4 regions of the Desulfomicrobium escambiense DSM 10707 genome follow, and region 4 is predicted to be linked to each of the others. Evidence: predicted binding sites of a transcription regulator. Region 4 holds the regulator's gene; each other region holds the start of a gene.
What was found. Region 4 encodes sigma-54, which starts transcription at its own class of promoters, with help from an activator protein. Its sites were predicted from a motif close to CTGGCACGGNNNNTGCTT; they were not measured.

Region 1 (4,926 bases), on a different contig from region 4:
CCGGCCGATTCGTAGGACGCGCCGAGGTCGTTGCGTTCCCTGGCGTCGAGGGGGTCCGAGAGCACGACGATTCTGGGCGTCGCGCAGCCGGCCAGGAGCAGGGTCAGGAAAAGGATGGCGCGCACGGCGATGTTCACGGGTCACTCCACCACGAGGTACAGTCTGTTCATGCGGTTCCAGCCCTGCAACAGTTCGTCGTCGCGGACGTAGAGGCTGCCCCGTGTCCCGGCGTGCAGCAGGAAACCCCTCTCGTCGTGGCCGTAGACCACGAGGTAGTGGCCCTGGCTGAAAAAGGGGCCGCCCATGTTCGCCAGGACGATGACCGGGGAGCCGGCGTTCACGGCCTCCCGCAGGACGGCCGTGTCGCCGCTGCCCGAGCGCGTCGAGAAGCCCAGGGAGCGCGCGTAGTTCTCCATGTCGGGCAGCAGGGTGCGCTGCATGGCCGGGGTGTGGACGCGCCTCGTGACTTCGTCCAGGGGGATGTGCCGTCCGCGGAAGGCCAGGACCGAAGCCAGGGCCGCCGGGCCGCAGTCCGTCCTGCCGGTCTGCTGCACGAACGGCACGTCGAGGCGCACGGCTTCCGGTGCCGCGAACGAGGCTGCGCGGAATGCGGAGCCGAGCCCGCATCCCGCGCAGAGCAGAAGCAGGGCCAGATACGTGGCCCGGCAAAGGTTATTGGACGACAATGCGTCTGTCGCTGATCTTGAGGATGAGCACCACCAGAAGGACGATCAGCAGCACGCCGATGACCACTCCGATCACGCCGCCGCCCACGTCGTCCGAGAGGCTGGCCAGCTGGTGGAGCTGGTCGTCGCTCAGGGACCCGAGCTTGGCTCCCACCTCTTCGGGGGTCAGGCCGTAGTCGGCCAGGCGCTGGGCCACGACCTTCTGCTCCAGGGCGGTCTTGATGGACGCGATGTCGGCCGTCCGCTGCTCAATGGACTGACCCGTGGATAGTCGGCTCTGAGCCAGGAAGGCCGCCGCGTCGGTGGGGATCAGGGCGAGGAAGAAGTAGGAGAACAGAACCGCCCAGCAGAGCCGGGGGTCGAAATACCATTTGTGATGGACCATGATGCAGCCTCCTGAAAAGATTGGGTCTGGACAAGCAATGCGCAAAATCATGGCCCAAGATACGGTTTCAGGTCAAGCCTTGGAGGTCTGTTTGGATTCTTCGCCGGAACCGCGTCAGCAACTCCCGCTGTCCAGGCATTCCCGGCTCGCGGCCAGGGCCCGCAGTTCCTCGGCCCGCAGGGGGCGTCCTGCGTGTCCGGCCTTCTCGCGGATGGCGTTCACCAGGCCGCCGATGGAATGCAAGGGCTTATTGAGGCCCATCTGCCGGAGCATGGTCCCGACGGCCCCGCGCCCGGCCTTGGCTCCCAGGTCCAGGACGCGGTTGGCGCCCGTGTGGCTGGGGTCGTAAGGCTCGAAGATGTCCGGGTTCTTTAAAATGCCGTCCACGTGCAGCCCCGACTCGGCCGCGAAGATGTCCTTCCCGGCCACGGGGCGGTTGCGGGCCACGGGGATGCGCGCGTGTTCGGCCACCAGGTCGCACAGGCCGCGCACGGCGTTCATGTCGTAGATCTCGTAGCGCTGCACGAGGCGCAGGTGGGCCGCCACCTCCTCCAGGGCCGAGATGCCCGAGCGCTCGCCGATACCCAGCACCGAAACATCCGCCCAGTGGGCTCCGGACTCCAGGGCCGTGACGGCGTTGGCCGTGGCCATGCCGAAGTCGTTGTGGCAGTGGATGGCGATTTCCATGTCCACGCCGCCGACGAAGAAGCGCACCAGCTCGGCGATGCGCAGGGGCGTCATGACGCCCAGGGTGTCGGCCAGGCGGATGCGCGCCGCGCCCAGTCCCTTGGCCGTGCGGGCCATGGCCAGGGCGAAGTCCTGGTCCGCGCGGGTCACGTCCTCCAGACCGACGCTGATGCGCCGGATGCCGCAGGAGTGGGCCAGGCCCACGGTCTCCCGGAGCATTCGCGTCAGTCCTTCGCGGTCCGTGCGCAGGCGCTCGGCGATATGCAGGTCCGAGACGGGCAGGCCGATGTTGATGGTGTCTATGCCCAGTCCTGCGGCCCGGTAGACGTCCACGGGGCGGCACGGGGACCAGACGCTCAGGTCCGCGGTCACGCCCTGGGCGCGCAGGGCTCCCACCAGCTGTCCCAGTCCTTCCTGGCCGACCCAGCCCACCTCGATTTCCTCCACGCCCATGGCCGCGATGCGGCTGGCCATCTCTATGCGCACGGATTGCGGGACATAGTTCCCGAACATTTGCGCCCCTTCCCTCAGTGTCGTGTCGATCAGCATGCTACCTCCCGTGTTTGCCTCTCCCTGTGCACGGTCGATGCCAATCGTGGATCAAGCACAACATGTCGGAAACATTGAACGACATCATGTCACAGGCACCTGCGTCGCAACGGACGGAAGTGTCCGCGGCTACACTTTTGTCTTTGTAGGCAGTGTAGATCGAAGTTGTCTGAAATTGCCGGGCAATGTCTGAAATATGTGTTTTTTCAAGCAGTTGCTTCGATTGTGGGGTTTTGGCACGGCCGTTGCCCTAGGCTGCTCCAGGTACGGCACACCAAGCACACCACAACTCTCACATAAAGGAGCACACGTCATGAGGAAGATCGCGATTTACGGAAAGGGCGGCATCGGCAAGTCCACCACCACGCAGAACACCGTCGCCGGCCTGGCCGAGATGGGCAAGAAGGTCATGGTCGTGGGCTGCGACCCCAAGGCCGACTCCACGCGCCTGCTGCTGGGCGGCCTGGCCCAGAAGTCGGTTCTCGACACCCTGCGTGACGAAGGCGAGGACGTTGAACTGGCCGACATCCGCAAGGGCGGCTTCAGCGGCACCTGGTGCGTCGAGTCCGGCGGGCCCGAACCGGGCGTCGGTTGCGCCGGCCGCGGCATCATCACCTCCATCAACATGCTTGAATCCCTGGGCGCATACCATGAGTCCGAAGGCCTGGACTACGCCTTCTACGACGTCCTGGGCGACGTGGTCTGCGGCGGGTTCGCCATGCCCATCCGCGACGGCAAGGCCGAGGAGATCTACATCGTCTGCTCCGGCGAGATGATGGCCATGTATGCGGCCAACAACATCTGCAAGGGCATCATGAAGTACGCCGAGTCCGGCGGCGTGCGCCTGGGCGGCCTGATCTGCAACTCCCGCAACGTCGATAACGAGCGCGAGATGATCGAGGAACTGGCCAAGAAGATCGGCACCCAGATGATCTACTTCGTGCCCCGCGACAACGACGTGCAGCGCGCCGAGATCAACCGCATGACCGTCATCGAGTGGAAGCCCGAAGCCCCCCAGGCCGACCACTACCGCAACCTGGCCCGGGCCATCGACCAGAACCAGATGTTCGTCGTGCCGAAGCCTCTGGAAATCGAGGAACTGGAGCAGCTCCTGATGGATTACGGTCTCCTTGAAGCCGTCTAGGTCGTCGGCACGCTGAAGATGAATCCAACTGTCCGAAATTAATAATTTTTATGGAGAGAAAGCATATGATCATGGTCAGAGCAATCGTACGCCCCGAAAAGTCCGACGACGTCCTCGCCGCCCTCATGGATGCGGGTTTCCCGGCGGTGACCAAGTATTCCGTGGCCGGTCGCGGCAAGCAGCGCGGCATCAAGATCGGCGAAGTGACCTACGACGAGATCCCCAAGACCATGCTCATGAGCGTGGTCAAGGCCGAGGACAAGGACTTCGTCATCAGCGTGATCATGAAGGCCGCCCGCAGCGGCGCCAAGGGCGCCTTCGGCGACGGCAAGATCTTCGTCAGCGAAGTGGGCGACGTCTACACCATCAGCTCCGGCATCTGCGACAGCGCCCCGACAGGAGCCTAGCCATGAAAGAAGTGATCGCGGTCATCCGCATGAACATGATGAACAAGACCAAGAAGGCCCTGCAGGACGCGGGCGTGGTCGCCTTCTTCGCCCACGAGGCCTACGGCCGCGGCAAGGGCTTGGTGGACCTGAAGCCCCTTGAGGGGGCCAAGAAGGGGATCGAGGAGGCCGTGGCCGTGCTCGGCGAAAAGGGCAAGCTCTACCCCAAGCGCATGCTGACCGTGGTGGTCACCGACGACCTGGTGCCCGAGGTGGTCAGGGTCATCACCGACACCAACAAGACCGGCCAGCCCGGCGACGGCAAGATCTTCGTCCTGCCCATGATCGACGCGGTGCGGGTCAGAACCGGAGAAAAGGGCGCCAAGTCCATCGAATAGACCCGATTTCGAATGAAATCGGGACAGATAAGGAGAACACCATGGCATCGACTGCGAAAAAGCTCGTCAACTGGACGCCGACGGACGTGAAGGCGGAAATGCTCGCCAAGTATCCGCCCAAGGTGGCCAGGAAGCGCGCCTCCCAGATCCTCGTCAACGAGGCTCTCGGCAACGAGACGCCTGAAATATCGGCCAACGTGCGCACCATCCCCGGCATCATCACCATGCGCGGCTGCACCTACGCCGGCTGCAAGGGCGTCATCCTCGGGCCCACCCGCGACATCGTCAACATCACCCACGGCCCCATCGGCTGCGGCTTCTACTCCTGGCTGACCCGCCGCAACCAGACCGACGCGTCGGGCGAGGGCGACGAGAACTTCATGCCCTACTGCTTTTCCACGGACATGCAGGACCAGGACATCATCTTCGGCGGCGAGAAGAAGCTGGAGGCGGCCATCCAGGAAGCCTACGACCTCTTCCACCCCAAGGCCATCGCGGTTTTCGCGACCTGTCCCGTGGGCCTCATCGGCGACGACATCCACGCCGTGGCCCGCAAGATGAAGGCCAAGTTCGGGGACTGCAACGTCTTCGCCTTCAGCTGCGAAGGCTACAAGGGCGTCAGCCAGTCCGCCGGCCACCACATCGCCAACAACAAGATCTTCAGCGAGGTCGTGGGCGAGAACGACGCCGA
Region 2 (4,926 bases), on a different contig from region 4:
GTCCAACTCCTTCACCAACCAGGTCCTGGCCCAGCTCGACCTGGCCAAGAACACGTACCCCCCGCAGGTCATGACCCTGCCCAAGGTCCTGGACGAGGAGGTGGCGCGTCTGCACCTCGCCCGCCTGGGCGTGGAGCTCGAAACCCTGTCCAGGGAGCAGGCCGACTACATCGGCGTGTCCGTGAACGGCCCCTACAAGCCCGACCACTACCGTTACTAATCAACTCCACATGACAAGGAGATTCCCATGATTCTCAACGCCGACCACTATCTGTTCACTTCCGAATCCGTGACCGAGGGCCACCCGGACAAGATCGCCGACCAGATCTCCGACGCCGTCCTCGACTGCCTCCTGGCCCAGGACCCGCGCTCCCGCGTGGCCTGCGAGACCCTCGTCACCACCGGCATGGCCGTCATCGCAGGCGAGATCACCACCGAGGCCTACGCCGACCTGCCCGACATCGTGCGCTCCACGGTGCGCGAGATCGGCTACGTCAGCTCCGACATGGGCTTCGACGCCAACACCTGCGCCGTCTTGTCCTCCATCGACAAGCAGTCCCCGGACATCGCCATGGGCGTTGACCGCGCCAAGCCCGAGGACCAGGGCGCCGGCGACCAGGGCATGATGTTCGGCTACGCCACCACGGAAACGAGCTCCCTGATGCCCGCGCCCATCTACTATGCCCACGGCCTGAGCCGCCGGCTGTCCGAGGTGCGCAAGGCCGGGATCCTGAATTTCCTGCGCCCCGACGGCAAGACTCAGGTTTCCGTCGAGTACCGCAAGGGCAAGCCCGTGCGCATCGACAACGTGGTCGTGTCCTCCCAGCACACCCCCGAGGTGACCTACGAGGAGATCGTCGAGGGCATCAAGCGCGAGGTCATCGCCAAGGTCATGCCGGCCGAGATGATGGACGCGAACACCCGCATCTACATCAACACCACGGGCCGCTTCGTGGCCGGCGGCCCCCTGGCCGACTGCGGCCTGACGGGCCGCAAGATCATCAACGACACCTACGGCGGCATGGGCAACCACGGCGGCGGCGCCTTCTCGGGCAAGGACCCGTCCAAGGTCGACCGCTCCGGCGCCTACATGGCCCGTTACGTGGCCAAGAACATCGTGGCCGCCGGCCTGGCCGGGACCTGCGAAGTGCAGATCGCCTACGCCATCGGCGTGGCCGAGCCGGTCTCGGTGCTCGTCACCACGGGCGGCACGGGCGTGGTGCCCGACGAGGTGCTGACCAAGGCCGTGCGCGAGGTCTTCGACCTGCGTCCCTACTTCATCATCAAGCGCCTGAACCTCATCCAGCCCATCTACAAGAAGAGCGCCTGCTACGGCCACTTCGGCCGCGAGGACTTCGTCTTCCCCTGGGAAGTGACCGATGCCGTCGACGACCTGAAGACGGCCGCCAAGATCTAGGACGGACGCACGAGGGCGGGGCGGGAGAAATCCCGTCCCGCTTTTTTCCGGGCACTTGACCGAGGGCCGTGTCCGGGAACATGACAGGCCATGGCCACCCCCAAACACGACACGCCCACCGACGCCATTCTGGAGAGCATCTCCGACGGCGTCTTCACCGTGGACCTCGACTGGCGCATCACCTCCTTCAACCGCGCCGCCGAGGAGATCACCGGCGTGCCGCGCGCCGAGGCCCTGGGACGCCTGTGTTCCGAGGTCTTCCGCTCCAGCCTGTGCGGCGCGCAGTGCCCCCTGCAGGCCACTCTGGCGAGCGGCCGGCCCCACATCGGGACCTGCGGGTACATCATCACGGCCCAGGGCGAGCGCGTGCCCATCAGCGTGTCCACGGCGGTCTTCCGCGACGAGTCCGGGCGGGTCATGGGCGGCGCCGAGACCTTCCGCGACCTGTCCGAGGTCGACGCCCTGAAGCGCGAACTCGAAGGGCGCTACCACGTGGGCGAACTCTTCAGCCGCAGCCCGCGCATGCACCATGTGTTCGAGGTCCTGCCGGCCCTGGCGGCCAGCCCGAGCACGGTCCTCATCACCGGCGAGACGGGCACGGGCAAGGAACTTTTCGCCCGCACCATCCATTCCCTGAGCGCCCACAGCGAGGGGCCCTTCGTGGCCGTGAACTGCGCGGCCCTGCCCGACACGCTGCTCGAGTCCGAACTCTTCGGAGCCAAGGCCGGGGCCTACACCGGCGCCGTGCGCGACCGTCTCGGCCGCTTCGCCCAGGCCCGCGGCGGGACCATCTTCCTGGACGAGATCGGCGAGATCAGCCCGGCCCTGCAGGTGCGCCTGCTGCGCGTGCTGCAGGAGCGGACCTTCGAGCCCCTGGGCTCCGCGCGCACCGAGTCCACCGACGCCCGCGTCATCGTGGCCACCAACCGCAGCCTGCCGGACCTCATCCGCGAGGGGACGTTCCGCGAGGACCTCTACTACCGCATCAACGTCATCCGCCTTGAATTGCCTCCTCTGCGCGAGCGCAAGGACGACATCGGGCTTCTGGCCGAGCAGTTCATCCGCCGTTTCAACCGCCTTCAGAACCGTGGCGTCCCCGGCATCAGCACCGAGGCCCTGTCGCTGCTCATGGCCCACGACTGGCCGGGCAACATCCGCGAACTCGAGAACTGCATCGAACGGGCCTTCGTGCTCTGCGGTGACGAACGCATCGGCATCGTCCACCTCCCCGAGGAGTTGACGGCCACGGCGCCCCATATCGGCGGGCATCAGTCCGTGCACGATCTCCTGGACCGGCAGGCCATCCAGGCCGCCCTCGAGAGGGCCGATTTCAACCGCCTGGCCGCGGCGCGGGACCTGGGCATCCACAAGACCACGCTTTTTCGGCGCATGAAGCGCTTGGGCATGGATCTGCCCGTCCGCGACGGCCGCTCCACCCCCCGACGGTAGCCGCGCGCAACTCTCGCGCGTCTTGTGGTGCGCCGCCGCAACCCCGTTCCTGCGCCTGACGCCCGAAATCCCCGGCCCGCCTTGGTCCGGCCCCGCCGGGCGGTCCGGTCTCTTCCGGCACGCTCCATGCTTTGCCTTGGCGCAGAGAGGGACCCTATGACCCGCATCGCAGTGCATCATTGGCAGCATCGCATCGCCCCGGTCTTCGACATCGGCGGCGAAATCCTCGTCCTCGGCAACGGCGCCGGGACGCGCGAGGAGCATCTGCTGCAGTGTTCCGAGCCGCTGCACAGGGCCGAGGAGCTCTGCGCGCTGAGCGTGGGGACCCTCATCTGCGGGGCCATCTCCCGGTCCATGTCCGAGGCCTTGGCGGCCCGGGGCATCACTGTGGTGGGCTTCGTGGCCGGCGACCTGGACCGGGTCGTGGCCGCGTGGGAGCATGGGGGGCTCGACGAAACCTTCGCCATGCCCGGATGCCGCGGCGCGTGCCGCGGCCGGGGGGCAGGGGAGCAGCGGGCGGCCGGCTTCGGACCCCGGCGTGCGGAAACGCCGGTGCCCGTCGCATCCGAAGACTGTTCCGACATCGGTCCCGGCGGTCAGCGCAGGCGCGCCCGCAGGGGCGGCCGGGGGCCGGGCGGATGCGGGTTGCCGGGGCGTGACGGGTAATGGGACGACTTTGATATCGAAATGGACGCCTCTTGGCGCGGAGCACGCAGTTCGCGGCCGGGAGGACATGGGGATGAACACCAACAGGCTTTTTCGGAGATACTTGATGGACAACACGGAGAAGAGCGCCGTATCCGGTGCGGCCCGTTCCAAGGCGTCGACGTGCGATTCGTGCACGGATTCCTCGTGCTCGGCAGCCAAGCGGCAGCTGAACGAGACGGATCAGGATTTTCAGGAGCGCAGGGCCCTGCAGGCCCGCCTGTGCCGCATCGACCACAAGATCATGGTCATGTCCGGCAAGGGCGGGGTGGGCAAGAGCACCGTGGCCGTGAACCTGGCCATGGGCCTCATGCTGGCCGGCAAGAAGGTCGGCCTGCTGGACGTGGACATCCACGGTCCCAGCGTCCCGACCATGCTCGGCCTGGAGGGCGCGACCATCGACCAGGGGCCCGAGGGCCTGCTGCCCGTGGAGCTGGGCAACCTCAAGGTCATGTCCATGGGCTTCCTGCTGCGCAACCCCGACGACGCCGTCATCTGGCGCGGCCCGGTCAAGGGCGGGGTCATCAAGCAGTTCCTGAAGGACGTGGCCTGGGGCGACCTCGACTACCTGATCATCGACGCGCCTCCCGGCACGGGCGACGAGCCCCTGTCCGTCTGCCAGCTCATCAACCCCATCGACGGCGCCGTGGTCGTGACCACGCCGCAGCGAGTGGCGGCCATGGACGTGCGCAAGTCCATTACCTTCTGCGCCCAGGTCGGCATGAAGGTCCTGGGGGTGGTCGAGAACATGAGCGGCTTCGTCTGCCCCAAGTGCGGTGAGGTGACGCACATCCTGCGTTCGGGCGGCGGGAAGCGGATGGCCGACGACATGGGCGTGCCCTTCCTGGGTTCCATCCCCATCGACCCGTCCGTGGCCGAGGCCGGGGACATGGGGCAGGCCTTCGTCCTGCACCATGCGTCGAGCCCCACGGCGGTGCTCATGCGTTCCGTGATCGCGCCGCTGCTGGATCTGCCCGCACCGGCTCCGCAGGCTTGAAGCGGGAGGCGCCATGACACGGGCCGTACTGACGGTACTCGTCGACAACCAGGCCGGCTTCGGCTGCGTGGCGGAGCACGGCTACGCCCTGTGGATCGACGCCGGCGACAGGCGGATTCTGCTGGACACCGGCCAGGGCCCTGCCCTGGCCGAAAACGCTCGCATTCTGGGCGTCGATCTGGGCAGCACGGACATCCTGGCCCTGAGCCACGGCCATTACGACCACACCGGCGCGGTGCCACTCGTTCTGTCCTCCGCGCCGCAGGCCAGGCTGTTCTGCCATTCCGGGGTGACCGAGCCGCGCTACAGCATCCGGGACGGTGAAGCCCGTGACATCCGCATGCCGATGGCGTCCATG
Region 3 (4,926 bases), on a different contig from region 4:
GGCAGGATGGTCTTCTGGAAGTACTTGGCGTGCTCCATGGTCGAGGAGCCCTTGTCGGCTTCGAGCAGAGCTTCGAGCTCGTAGGTGACCTTCTGCATGGCGCGCAGGTTGGTGGTCAGTTGGTCGAGGGTCGTGGTGCCGAATTCCTTGCCGATGGCCTTCAGGTTCGCGCAGGCCGTGGCCAGTTCGCTCTGGTAACGGAAGGAGGCCGGGAAGATGACGGTCTTGGCCATGCGCAACATGAGGTTGGCTTCGGTCTCGACGGTCTTGCAGTACTGCTCCAGGTAGATCTCCTCGCGGGAGCGCAGCTCGGCCTCGGTCAGCACGCCGAACTTGGTGAAGAGCTCGATGGTCGAAGGCGCGGACAGCATGGGCAGCGCGTCGGGGGTAGCCTTCAGGTTGGCCAGGCCGCGGCGCTCGGCTTCCTTGTGCCATTTCTCGGAGTAGCCGTCGCCGTTGAAGATGACGGCTTCGTGCTCGACCATGAGCTTCTGCAGCAGTTCCTGTACGGCGGCGTTGAGCTTGGTCTTCTTGCCGCCAGTGGCCTTTTCCAGCTCCGTGGCGATGTAGTCCAGGGACTCGGCCATCATGGTGTTCAGGGCCACCTGGGAGCCGGCGATGGACATGGAGGAGCCCACGGCGCGGAACTCGAAGCGGTTGCCGGTGAAGGCGAAGGGGCTGGTGCGGTTGCGGTCGCCCGGATCCATGGGCAGCGGGGGCAGCGTGTCGACGCCGATGTGCATGACGCCCTTCTGCTTGGAGCTCTTGACCTCGCCCTTCTTGAACTGCTCGAAGACGTCGGTCAGCTGTTCGCCGAGGTAGACGGACATGATGGCCGGCGGGGCCTCGTTGGCGCCGAGGCGGTGGTCGTTGGAGGCGCTGGCCACGGTGGCGCGCAGCAGCGGGCCGTACTTGTGCACGGCGCGGATGGCGGCGGCGCAGAAGACCAGGAACTGGGCGTTGTCATGGGGCGTGTCGCCGGGATCGAACAGGCAGCCGACCTCGTCGTTGCCGATGGAGTAGTTGAGGTGCTTGCCCGAGCCGTTGATGCCGGCGAAGGGCTTTTCGTGCAGCAGGCAGACCATGCCGTAGCGCTTGGCCACGCTGCGCAGCACGGTCATGACCAGCTGGTTGTGGTCCGTGGCCAGGTTGCCCTGCTCGTAGATGGGCGCGATCTCGAACTGGCTGGGGGCCACCTCGTTGTGGCGGGTCTTGACCGGGACGCCGAGCTTGAAGAGTTCACGGTCCACTTCCATCATGAAGGACAGGACGCGGCGCGGCACGACTCCAAAATACTGGTCCTCGAACTCCTGGCCCTTGGGCGGCTTGGCGCCGAACAGGCTGCGGCCGGCGATGAGCAGGTCGGGGCGGGCGAAGACGAAGTTGCGGTCGATGAGGAAATATTCCTGCTCGGGGCCGGCGTAGCTGGTGATGGGCAGCTTGGTCTCGACGCCGAAGAGCTTCAGGACGCGCTTGGCCTGCTTGTTCAGGGCCTGCATGGACCGCAGCAGCGGAGTCTTCTTGTCCAGTGCCTCGCCGGTCCAGGACACGAAGGCCGTGGGGATGCACAGCACAGTGCCGTTGGGGTTTTCGAGGATGTAGGCCGGGCTGGTCACGTCCCAGGCGGTGTAGCCGCGGGCCTCGAAGGTGGCGCGCAGGCCGCCGGAGGGGAAGCTGGAGGCGTCGGGTTCGCCCTGGATGAGCAGCTTGCCGCTGAACTCGGCGATGGCGCCGCCCTTGCCGTCGGGCACCAGGAAGGAGTCGTGCTTCTCGGCGGTCAGGCCCGTCAGGGGGAAAAAGACGTGGGTGAAGTGGGTGGCGCCCTTCTCGATGGCCCAGTCCTTCATGGTGTTGGCCACGACGTCGGCCACGGAGGCGTCGAGCTTCTCGCCCAGCTCGATGGTCTTCTTCAGGGACTTGTAGATGTTCTTGGGCAGGCGCTCACGCATGACGCTGTCGTTGAACACGTTGCTGCCGAAAACCTCGGTCGGGGAGGTTTCCTTGAAATTCAGGGGGGCATGCGTGGGTTTATAGTCGGTGATGGCCTTGATGGCGTCCCGACGGGCCGTTAATCCGTTCATGATATCCTCCAGGGCAAGTTGGTGTATGCAGTTTCCGGCATGAGCCGTGCTCAGGTTCGCGAGGTACTAAGCAATCCAAGTGCCATTTCGACAACACCCTGAAATATATACCCCAGCCGAACTGGACAGTTAAATAGGTTACATTTTTGAAATATGCAACCGAATTATTTCCCCGGATGATCATAACAAAATTACAATTTTGCAAATCATGTATTGGGACTGGATACATCCTTGTACCCAGCAGCCACCGCAAAGAAAGCGTGCGAACCGCGCGCGACCGCATCGGCAGCATCGCGAGGCCTCCTTTGTCGTGAACATTAATGTTAACAATCCGTCCGGACCTTGATTTAAAGATCATACGCGTGCACGCTCTCCGGCAGAGCGACCTTCTCCCCACCGCAACCCGGAGTCCGTCCGATGCAAGCACCCGGCGCCGACAATCTGCATCTGCTGTCCCGCAATCCGGTTTTCACCTCCGCAAAATCCGTCTGGGGCTACGAGATCCAGGCCGCTTCGGGCCAGGCCGGCCTCCCGCCCGACCGGGAAGGCGTCGGCACGGTTGTGATCGCCGGGGATTACGTAGGCCTGAAGAACATCCTGGCCCGCAACAAGAAAATGCTCCTGGCCTATTCCCGGAAGCAGCTGGAACAGGCCGTACCCCGGGCCATACCTGCACAGTCGTCCGTCATCCTCCTCGGCCCCGACTGCCAGCGGGACAAGGGCCTGGACCAGTCACTGGCCCTGCTGGTCCGAGAGGGCCACACCCTGGCCCTGGAGTGGGACCCGCAGGTCACGCCCGGCGCCTCGTGCCTGGACGCGGCATCCTTACTCTGCCTGGACAGGCCCGGCATGATCGCCGACGCCGGCCTGCCCGAAGCCCTGAAGCGCGGCGCCGCGGCGAAGGATTGCCTGGTCCGCAACGTCGTCACGCGCTGCGAGGCGGAGAGCCTGCTCGGCCTCGGCGCGACCCTCTTCCAGGGGTCCTTTTTCAAGACCGCGGAAATCATCCCCGGCCGCCGGCTGTCCTCCCACCAGAACTCGCGCCTGCAGTTGCTGCGCGTCGTCGAAGGAGAAAATCCGGACCTCGACGCCCTGGCCAGGACCATCCAGGCCGACGTGAGCCTGTCCTACCGCCTCCTGTCGTACCTGAACTCCCCGGCCTTCGGCTTCATGCGCAAGATCGACTCCATCCGCCAGGCCATCACGCTGCTGGGCTGGATCAACGTCCGCAACTGGCTGCGCGCCGTACTCATGGCAGACATGGCCCAGGGCGAGATCCAGGGCGAGGTCCTGCACGTCTCCCTGTGGCGGGGCCGGTTCCTCGAACAGCTCGTGGCGCAGAACGATTTCTGGGATTTCAGGCCCGACGAGATGTTTCTGATGGGCATGTTTTCGCTGCTCGACGCCATCCTCGGTGTGAACATGTCCGATGCCCTGGCCTGCCTGCCCCTGACCGAGGCCCAGAAAAAGGCACTCATGGCGGCGGGACCCACGGAATACGCCCCGCTGCTGAACCTGCTACCCGCGCTGGAAGACGGTGAAGGCCAGGGCCCCGACAGGATGCTCCAGGACCTGAGCCTGGACGCGGACGCGACGCGCCGGCTCCATCTCGAAGCCGGCGCCTGGGCCGCGGCGATCCTGGACCTGGGACCCAGGAGCTGACGGATCACGCCAGGGGCGTCACCTGCCAGATGTTCCGAGCGTATTCCATGATGGCCCGGTCGCTGGAGAACCGCCCCATGTGGGCCGTGTTCAGGATGGACATGCGCGTCCACCGCTCCTGGTCCTCATAGGCCCGCGAGACCTCTTCCTGGGCGTGAACGTAACTCTCGTAGTCGGCCAGGACCATGTAGTAGTCGCCCTGGTTCAGCAGGGAATCGACGATGGGCCTGAACAGGTCCGGCGCCTCGGGCGAGAACGCGCCCGTGGCGATCATGTCCAGGGCCTTCTTCAGTTCCAGGGAACGTTCGAAGTACTGCCGCGGGTCGTACCCGTCCACGCGCATCCCCACCACCTCTTCCTCGGTCAGACCGAAAAGGAAGAAATTCTCCTCCCCCACCGCCTCCCGGATCTCGATGTTCGCGCCGTCCAGGGTGCCGATGGTCAGAGCCCCGTTCAGGGAGAATTTCATGTTGCCCGTGCCCGAGGCTTCCATGCCCGCCGTGGAGATCTGTTCCGAGAGGTCCGCCGCGGGGATGAGTTTTTCGGCCTGGGACACGCAGTAGTTGGGCAGGAAGACCACACGCAGGTCGCTGCCCACGGCCGGGTCCGCGTTGACCACGGCGGCCACGGAGTTGATGAGCTTGATGATCAGCTTGGCCTGGAAATACCCCGGCGCCGCCTTGCCCCCGAAGAAGACGGTGCGCGGCGTGTGGTGGCCTCCGGCCTCGGTGCGGATGCGGTTGTAGAGGGTGATGACGTGCAGGACGTTCAGGAGCTGGCGCTTGTACTCGTGAATGCGCTTGACGTGCATGTCGAAGAGGGTCGCGGGGTTCAGGCCCACGCCCAGCTTGCGCAGCACGTAGCGGGCCAGGAGTTTCTTGTTGCGCCGCCGCACCTCCTGCCAGCGTTGCCGGAAATCGGGGTCCTCGGCATGGGGCGCCAGGGCGTCGAGCCGGTCCAGATCCATGATCCACTCGTCGCCGATGACGGAGGTGATGAGCTCGGACAGGGCCGGGTTGGCCTGCAGGATCCACCGGCGCGGCGTGATGCCGTTGGTCACGTTGATGAAGCGCCCCGGATAAAACTCGTCGAAGTCCCGGAACAGCCTGTTCTTCAGGATGTTCGAGTGCAGCTGCGCCACGCCGTTGACCTTGTGGCTGCCGACGATGGCCAGGTGGGCCAT
Region 4 (4,926 bases):
GGTCCATGCCCATGGCCAGGCCCGGGTAGTCCTTGGACGGGGACGAGAAGAACAGCTCGATCAGGGCCGGGGCCATGCGGGCAGGCAGACCGTCCACGCAGAAGAAGCCCATGTCCTCGAAGACGCGCAGGGCCGTGCTCTTGCCGGAGCCCGACATGCCCGAGACGATGACGACGTTTTTGAGTTCGCTGCGTTTTTCCATGTGGGCGTGCCCTGCGCGGTTTTCAGACGGACTGCAGCAGCCGCCACAGGCTTTCGCCGTCGGCGGCGTCGGAAAAAGCCTGACGGAAGCCGGTGTCCTTGAGCAGGCGCGAGATTGTGGCCAGGATCTTCAGGTGCAGGCCCACCACGTTGGAGGGGGCCAGGACCGTGAAGAAGATGGTGGCCGGCTTGTGGTCCAGGCTGGCGAAATCGACGCCCTCGCGGCTGCGGCCCACGATGACCATGACCTGGCCGAGGCTGTCCAGCTTCCCGTGGGGGATGGCGATGCCGTCGCCGATGCCCGTGGTGCCGAGCAGTTCTCGGTCCATGAGCACCTGGGCCACGCGATTGGCGTCCACGCCGGGAAATTTGGCCGGAAGCGACGAAACGAGTTCGGCCAGGACCTCCTTCTTGGTCCTGGCCGAAAGGTCGGGAATGATCAGGTCCTTGTCCAGATATTCGGCAAGCTTCATGCCCTTATACCCCAGGGTCGATGAGGCCGAAGTCGCCGGTCTTGCGGCGGTAGATGACATTGACGCGTTCGTTCTCGGCGTTCAGGAAGACGAGGAAGTCGTTCTCCGTCTTGCCGAGCTGCATGGCGGCCTCTTCGACGACCATGGGTTTGGGCTCGAAGTGGTCGGTCTGCTGGATGCTCTGTCTGCGCTTGCCCGTGGTGTCCTCGTCGAAGCTGATGACGTCCATGCGCACGGTCTCGCCACCGGCCTTGCGCTTGCTCTTGTCCTTGTCGCGGATCTTGCGCATCTGGGCCTCGAGCTTGTCCCACACCATGTCCACGGTGGAGTACATGTCCTCGCTGTCCTCGCGGGCGGAGATGTGCACGTTCTTGCCGGTCAGGACGACGTCGGCGATATGGCGGAATTTCTCGACTTCGAGATTGACCTGCAGTTCGGCGTCAGGGGTGCCGGCCATGAATTTGCCGAGCTTGCCGAAACGGTCCTTGGCGTACTTGCGCAGGTGGTCGGAAGGGTCGAAGTTCTTGAAGTTGAAGACAATCCTCATGGAATCCTCCTCGTCAGTTGAGGGTCAACCCCGCGTCTTCCCCGAAGGGCGGCGAAGGGTGGGATATCAAAACACCTGCTTGCGCTTGGATGAGGACTCGATGCCCAGAACGGCGCGGTATTTGGCCACCGTGCGGCGGGCGATGTTCACATCCAGCTTCTCCTTGAGCACCGCTGCGATCTTCTCGTCGCTGTAGGGGTGCTTAGGGTCTTCCTCGCTGACCATCTTCTTGATGATGGCCTTGACGGATTCGGAGCCCACCTGGGTGCCGTCGTCCATCTCCAGCGCGGAATTGAAGAAAAATTTCAGCTCAAAGATGCCGTGCGGTGTGGCCACGTACTTGCTCGTGGTGATGCGGCTGACCGTGGACTCGTGCATCTCGATGTCGTCGGCCACGTCCTTGAGGATCAGGGGCTTTAGCTTGGTCACGCCGTGCTCGAAGAAGGCCCGCTGAAACCGCACGATGCTCTCGACCACCTTATACAGGGTTCTCTGCCTTTGGTGCAAGCTCTTCATGAGCCACATGGCCGAACGCATCTTGTCGTGCAGGTACTCCCGGTCCGGGCCCTTCACCGCCAAGTTCGTGTCTTCCATGTAGTAGGGGCTCAGCTGCAGCTTGGGCAGGCCGTCGTCGTTCATGACGATGACGAAATCGCCTTCGTACTCGTAGACGAAGACGTCGGGGCTGACGAAAACGGTGTTGTCGCTGCCGTAGCTCGCGCCGGGCATGGGGTCCAGGGTCTGGATGATGTCCAGGTAGGCCTTCAGGTCCTCCATCTGGATCTTGAACTTGCGCAGGAGCGGCTTGTAGCGGCGCTTCTCGATGTCTTCCAGGTGCTCGTCGACCAGGGAGATGAGGATGGGGTCGTCCTGGCCCAAGACCTCCAACTGGATGAGCAGGCACTCCTTGGGGGAACGGGCGGCCACGCCTACCGGGTCGAAGCGCTGCAGTCGGTACAGGACGGACTGGACCAGGGCCAGGGGCGAGAGGGTCTCGGAGGCGATCTCCTCGGCGCTGGTCGTCAGGTAGCCCAGGGAGTCCAGGTTGCCGATGATGGCCTCGCCGATGGCCTCCTCCTCTTCGGTTATGTTGGAGAGGCAGAGCTGCCACAGAAGGTGGCCTTCCAGGGAAGGCTTGCCCGAGAGCCTGGCCTCGTAAGACATCATCTCTTCGAGGGCCTCGGTCTCCTTGAACTGCACCTGCTTGGTCGTACTCGAAAAGTCGCCGAGGTAGTTCTCCCAGTCGGCGTTGCGCATGAGCTCGGCGTCGTCGAAGGACACGTCGGCCCGCTGCTCGGCGGGCGGGGCCTGGGCTTCGACCTCCTCGGAGAGTTCCCGCGGCGCTTCCTCAAGCATCGGATTTTCCAGCAGTTCCTGCTGAACGGCTTCGAGGAGCTCGAATCGGGAGAGCTGAAGCAGCTTGATGGCCTGCTGCAGCTGCGGAGTCATGACCAGCTGCTGCGTCAGCTTGAGGTTCTGTCGAAGTTCAAGGCCCATAGTGTCTCTGTCGTCTACGCGTAAGATGCAGTGTTGTCGTCGGCGGATTCATCCAGCAAAGACTTTGCCACAGAAGGCAGGTCGTGGCAATCCTTGGGAAATCGGCACGCCGCTAAAGGCTGAAACCCTCGCCGAGATAGACCTTGCGCGCCCCGGGGTCGGCGACGATTTCGTCGGGGCTGCCGCTCAGGATGATGCGGCCGTCATACACCAGATAGGCGCGGTCGCAGATCTGCAGGGTCTCGCGCACGTTGTGGTCGGAGATGAGCACGCCGATGCCCTTGGCCTTGAGGCCCTCGATGATGGTCTGGATGTCGTCCACGGCCAGGGGGTCGATGCCGGCGAAGGGTTCGTCCAGCAGGATGAACTTCGGGTCGCGGATCAGGGCGCGGGCGATTTCGAGCCTGCGCCGCTCGCCGCCGGACAGGTAGGCCGCCTGCTGGTCCTGCAGGCGGGTGATGCCCAGTTCATCTAGGAGCCTGTCGGCCGTGCGCTTCTGCTCCTCGGCCGTGCGGCCGGAGTATTCCAGGATGAGCTGCAGGTTCTGGCGCACGGTCAGCTTGCGGAAGATGGAGCTTTCCTGGGGCAGGTAGCTCATGCCCAGGCGGGCGCGCTTGTGCAGGGGCCAGCGGGTGATGTCCACGCCGTCGAGGGTGACCTCGCCGCGGGTGGGCGTGACGATGCCGGCAAGCATGTAGAAGGTCGTGGTCTTGCCGGCGCCGTTGGGGCCCAGCACGCCGACGACCTCGCCCTGGCGCACGTCGAGGTCGATGTCGCGGACAACGTCCCGGACCCCGTAGCGTTTGGCCAGCTGGCGGCCTGACAGGGTCGTCACGGCTTGAGCTCCTTGGTGTCGGCCGGGGTGTTGAAGATGGCCTCGACCCGCTGCTTGCCGCCCAGGACTTCGCTGCGGTTCTCCCGCATGTAGAGCTTGATGACTTCGCCCTGGATTTTGTTGGCACCTTCCATGAGCACGGGGTCGCCTTCGAGGGTCAGGATTTCCGTGGCCGTTTCGTATGTGGCCTTGGCGCAGGTGCCGGAGCGTCCCCTGTCGGCCTTCAGGCGGACATTGCCCTGGGAGACGATTTTCTTGATGGAGCTTTGCTGGTCCATGGCGGTCTGGGTGGAGTTGCCTCCGCCTTGCTTTTTGTCGAGGAACACGGTCAGGGTGTCGGACCACATCTCGACGTCCTGGCGGATGACGTGCACCGACCCGGAAAAGAGCACCTGATCGCCTTTCTGGGTGTAGGTCATGGTGTCGGACGTGATCTTGACCGGCACGGTCTGCTCCGCCGCCCACAGGGGGGCGGCCCATGCCAGGAGGAGAATCAGAATGAGTGAACGCATAGATGTTCCCGCTCGTCAGTTCAGGGTGACCTGGACGTAGCCGCGGGCCAGGATGTCGCCCGTGTCCAGGAAATAGGTCAGGGTGTCGGAACTGCCCTGCATGGAATCGCTTGAAATGTCGATGTGGCCGGACAGAACCAGGGTGCGGTTGCCGCCCGTGTAGTCGAGGGTGTCGGCGCGCATGCGGTATTCCCCCCGGGTGGCGTTGACGCCGTCCCACATCCTGGCGCGGTCCTCCTTCTGCCAGACCTGCCCCTTGGGCGCCGTGACTTCGACGTGGTCCTCGCCGTCCTCGCCCCAGTAGGTGATGACGGGGTCCGTCAGGATCAGCTCGTCTCCGGCCTCGGCGTAGTCCGCCCCGGCAGCGCTCAGGTTCCAGAGCTTTTTGCCGTCCTTGCCCTGGCTCAGGTTCACGCCCTTGAGGCTCAGGTCCACGTCCACGTTGCGGGCGATGTCGGGGTCCAGACGCTCGGGCCACAGCATGCGCCAACCCAGGACGGCGATGCCGGCCAGGACGAGAAGGGTCAGCAGGGCCGCCAAGGCTCGTTTCATGCCGTCAGCCACTCCCGCCACATGACGTCGAGCTTGCCCTGGGCGCGCAGGACGAAGTCCAGGGCCTCGCGCACGGCCCCGTGGCCGCCCATGGCCCGGGTGGTCCAGGCCGCGAGCTTGAGAATCTCGGGACGGGCGTTGGGCACGGCGATGGGGAAGCCGACCATGGACATGGGCGCGGCGTCGACCCAGTCGTCGCCGACGTAGGCCATGTGCTCGAAGGGGATGCCGGTCTTCTCGGAAATTTCTCGCATGGCCGGCACCTTCCGGTGGTGCCCGTAATAATAGTGGCCGATGCCCAGTTCCGTC

Region 1: the regulator sigma-54 is predicted to act here: its motif matches at 2,541-2,558, upstream of nifH (nitrogenase iron protein).
Region 2: the regulator sigma-54 is predicted to act here: its motif matches at 2,981-2,998, upstream of G394_RS20025 (NifB/NifX family molybdenum-iron cluster-binding protein).
Region 3: the regulator sigma-54 is predicted to act here: its motif matches at 2,150-2,167, upstream of G394_RS0110210 (glutamine synthetase III family protein).

What each region holds. Positions count from the first base shown of each region.
Region 1 covers NZ_AUAR01000008.1:111,940-116,865, reverse strand. The annotation lists gene G394_RS18665 (tetratricopeptide repeat protein) at 1-137, opposite strand, end outside; gene G394_RS0109180 (cysteine peptidase family C39 domain-containing protein) at 141-686, opposite strand; gene G394_RS0109175 (PA2779 family protein) at 673-1,071, opposite strand; gene G394_RS18660 (LeuA family protein) at 1,186-2,307, opposite strand; gene nifH (nitrogenase iron protein) at 2,621-3,451, shown strand; gene G394_RS0109160 (P-II family nitrogen regulator) at 3,517-3,858, shown strand; gene G394_RS0109155 (P-II family nitrogen regulator) at 3,861-4,235, shown strand; gene nifD (nitrogenase molybdenum-iron protein alpha chain) at 4,277-4,926, shown strand, end outside.
Region 2 covers NZ_AUAR01000004.1:30,168-35,093, forward strand. The annotation lists gene ahcY (adenosylhomocysteinase) at 1-220, shown strand, start outside; gene metK (methionine adenosyltransferase) at 248-1,417, shown strand; gene G394_RS0104610 (sigma-54 interaction domain-containing protein) at 1,508-2,866, shown strand; gene G394_RS20025 (NifB/NifX family molybdenum-iron cluster-binding protein) at 3,023-3,532, shown strand; gene G394_RS0104620 (Mrp/NBP35 family ATP-binding protein) at 3,639-4,568, shown strand; gene G394_RS0104625 (MBL fold metallo-hydrolase) at 4,582-4,926, shown strand, end outside.
Region 3 covers NZ_AUAR01000009.1:167,532-172,457, reverse strand. The annotation lists gene G394_RS0110210 (glutamine synthetase III family protein) at 1-2,081, opposite strand, end outside; gene G394_RS0110205 (EAL and HDOD domain-containing protein) at 2,499-3,743, shown strand; gene G394_RS0110200 (glycogen/starch/alpha-glucan phosphorylase) at 3,748-4,926, opposite strand, start outside.
Region 4 covers NZ_AUAR01000027.1:15,273-20,198, forward strand. The annotation lists gene rapZ (RNase adapter RapZ) at 1-202, opposite strand, end outside; gene G394_RS0115385 (PTS sugar transporter subunit IIA) at 225-674, opposite strand; gene hpf (ribosome hibernation-promoting factor, HPF/YfiA family) at 679-1,221, opposite strand; gene rpoN (RNA polymerase factor sigma-54) at 1,288-2,718, opposite strand; gene lptB (LPS export ABC transporter ATP-binding protein) at 2,831-3,553, opposite strand; gene G394_RS0115405 (LptA/OstA family protein) at 3,550-4,065, opposite strand; gene lptC (LPS export ABC transporter periplasmic protein LptC) at 4,081-4,617, opposite strand; gene G394_RS0115415 (KdsC family phosphatase) at 4,614-4,926, opposite strand, start outside.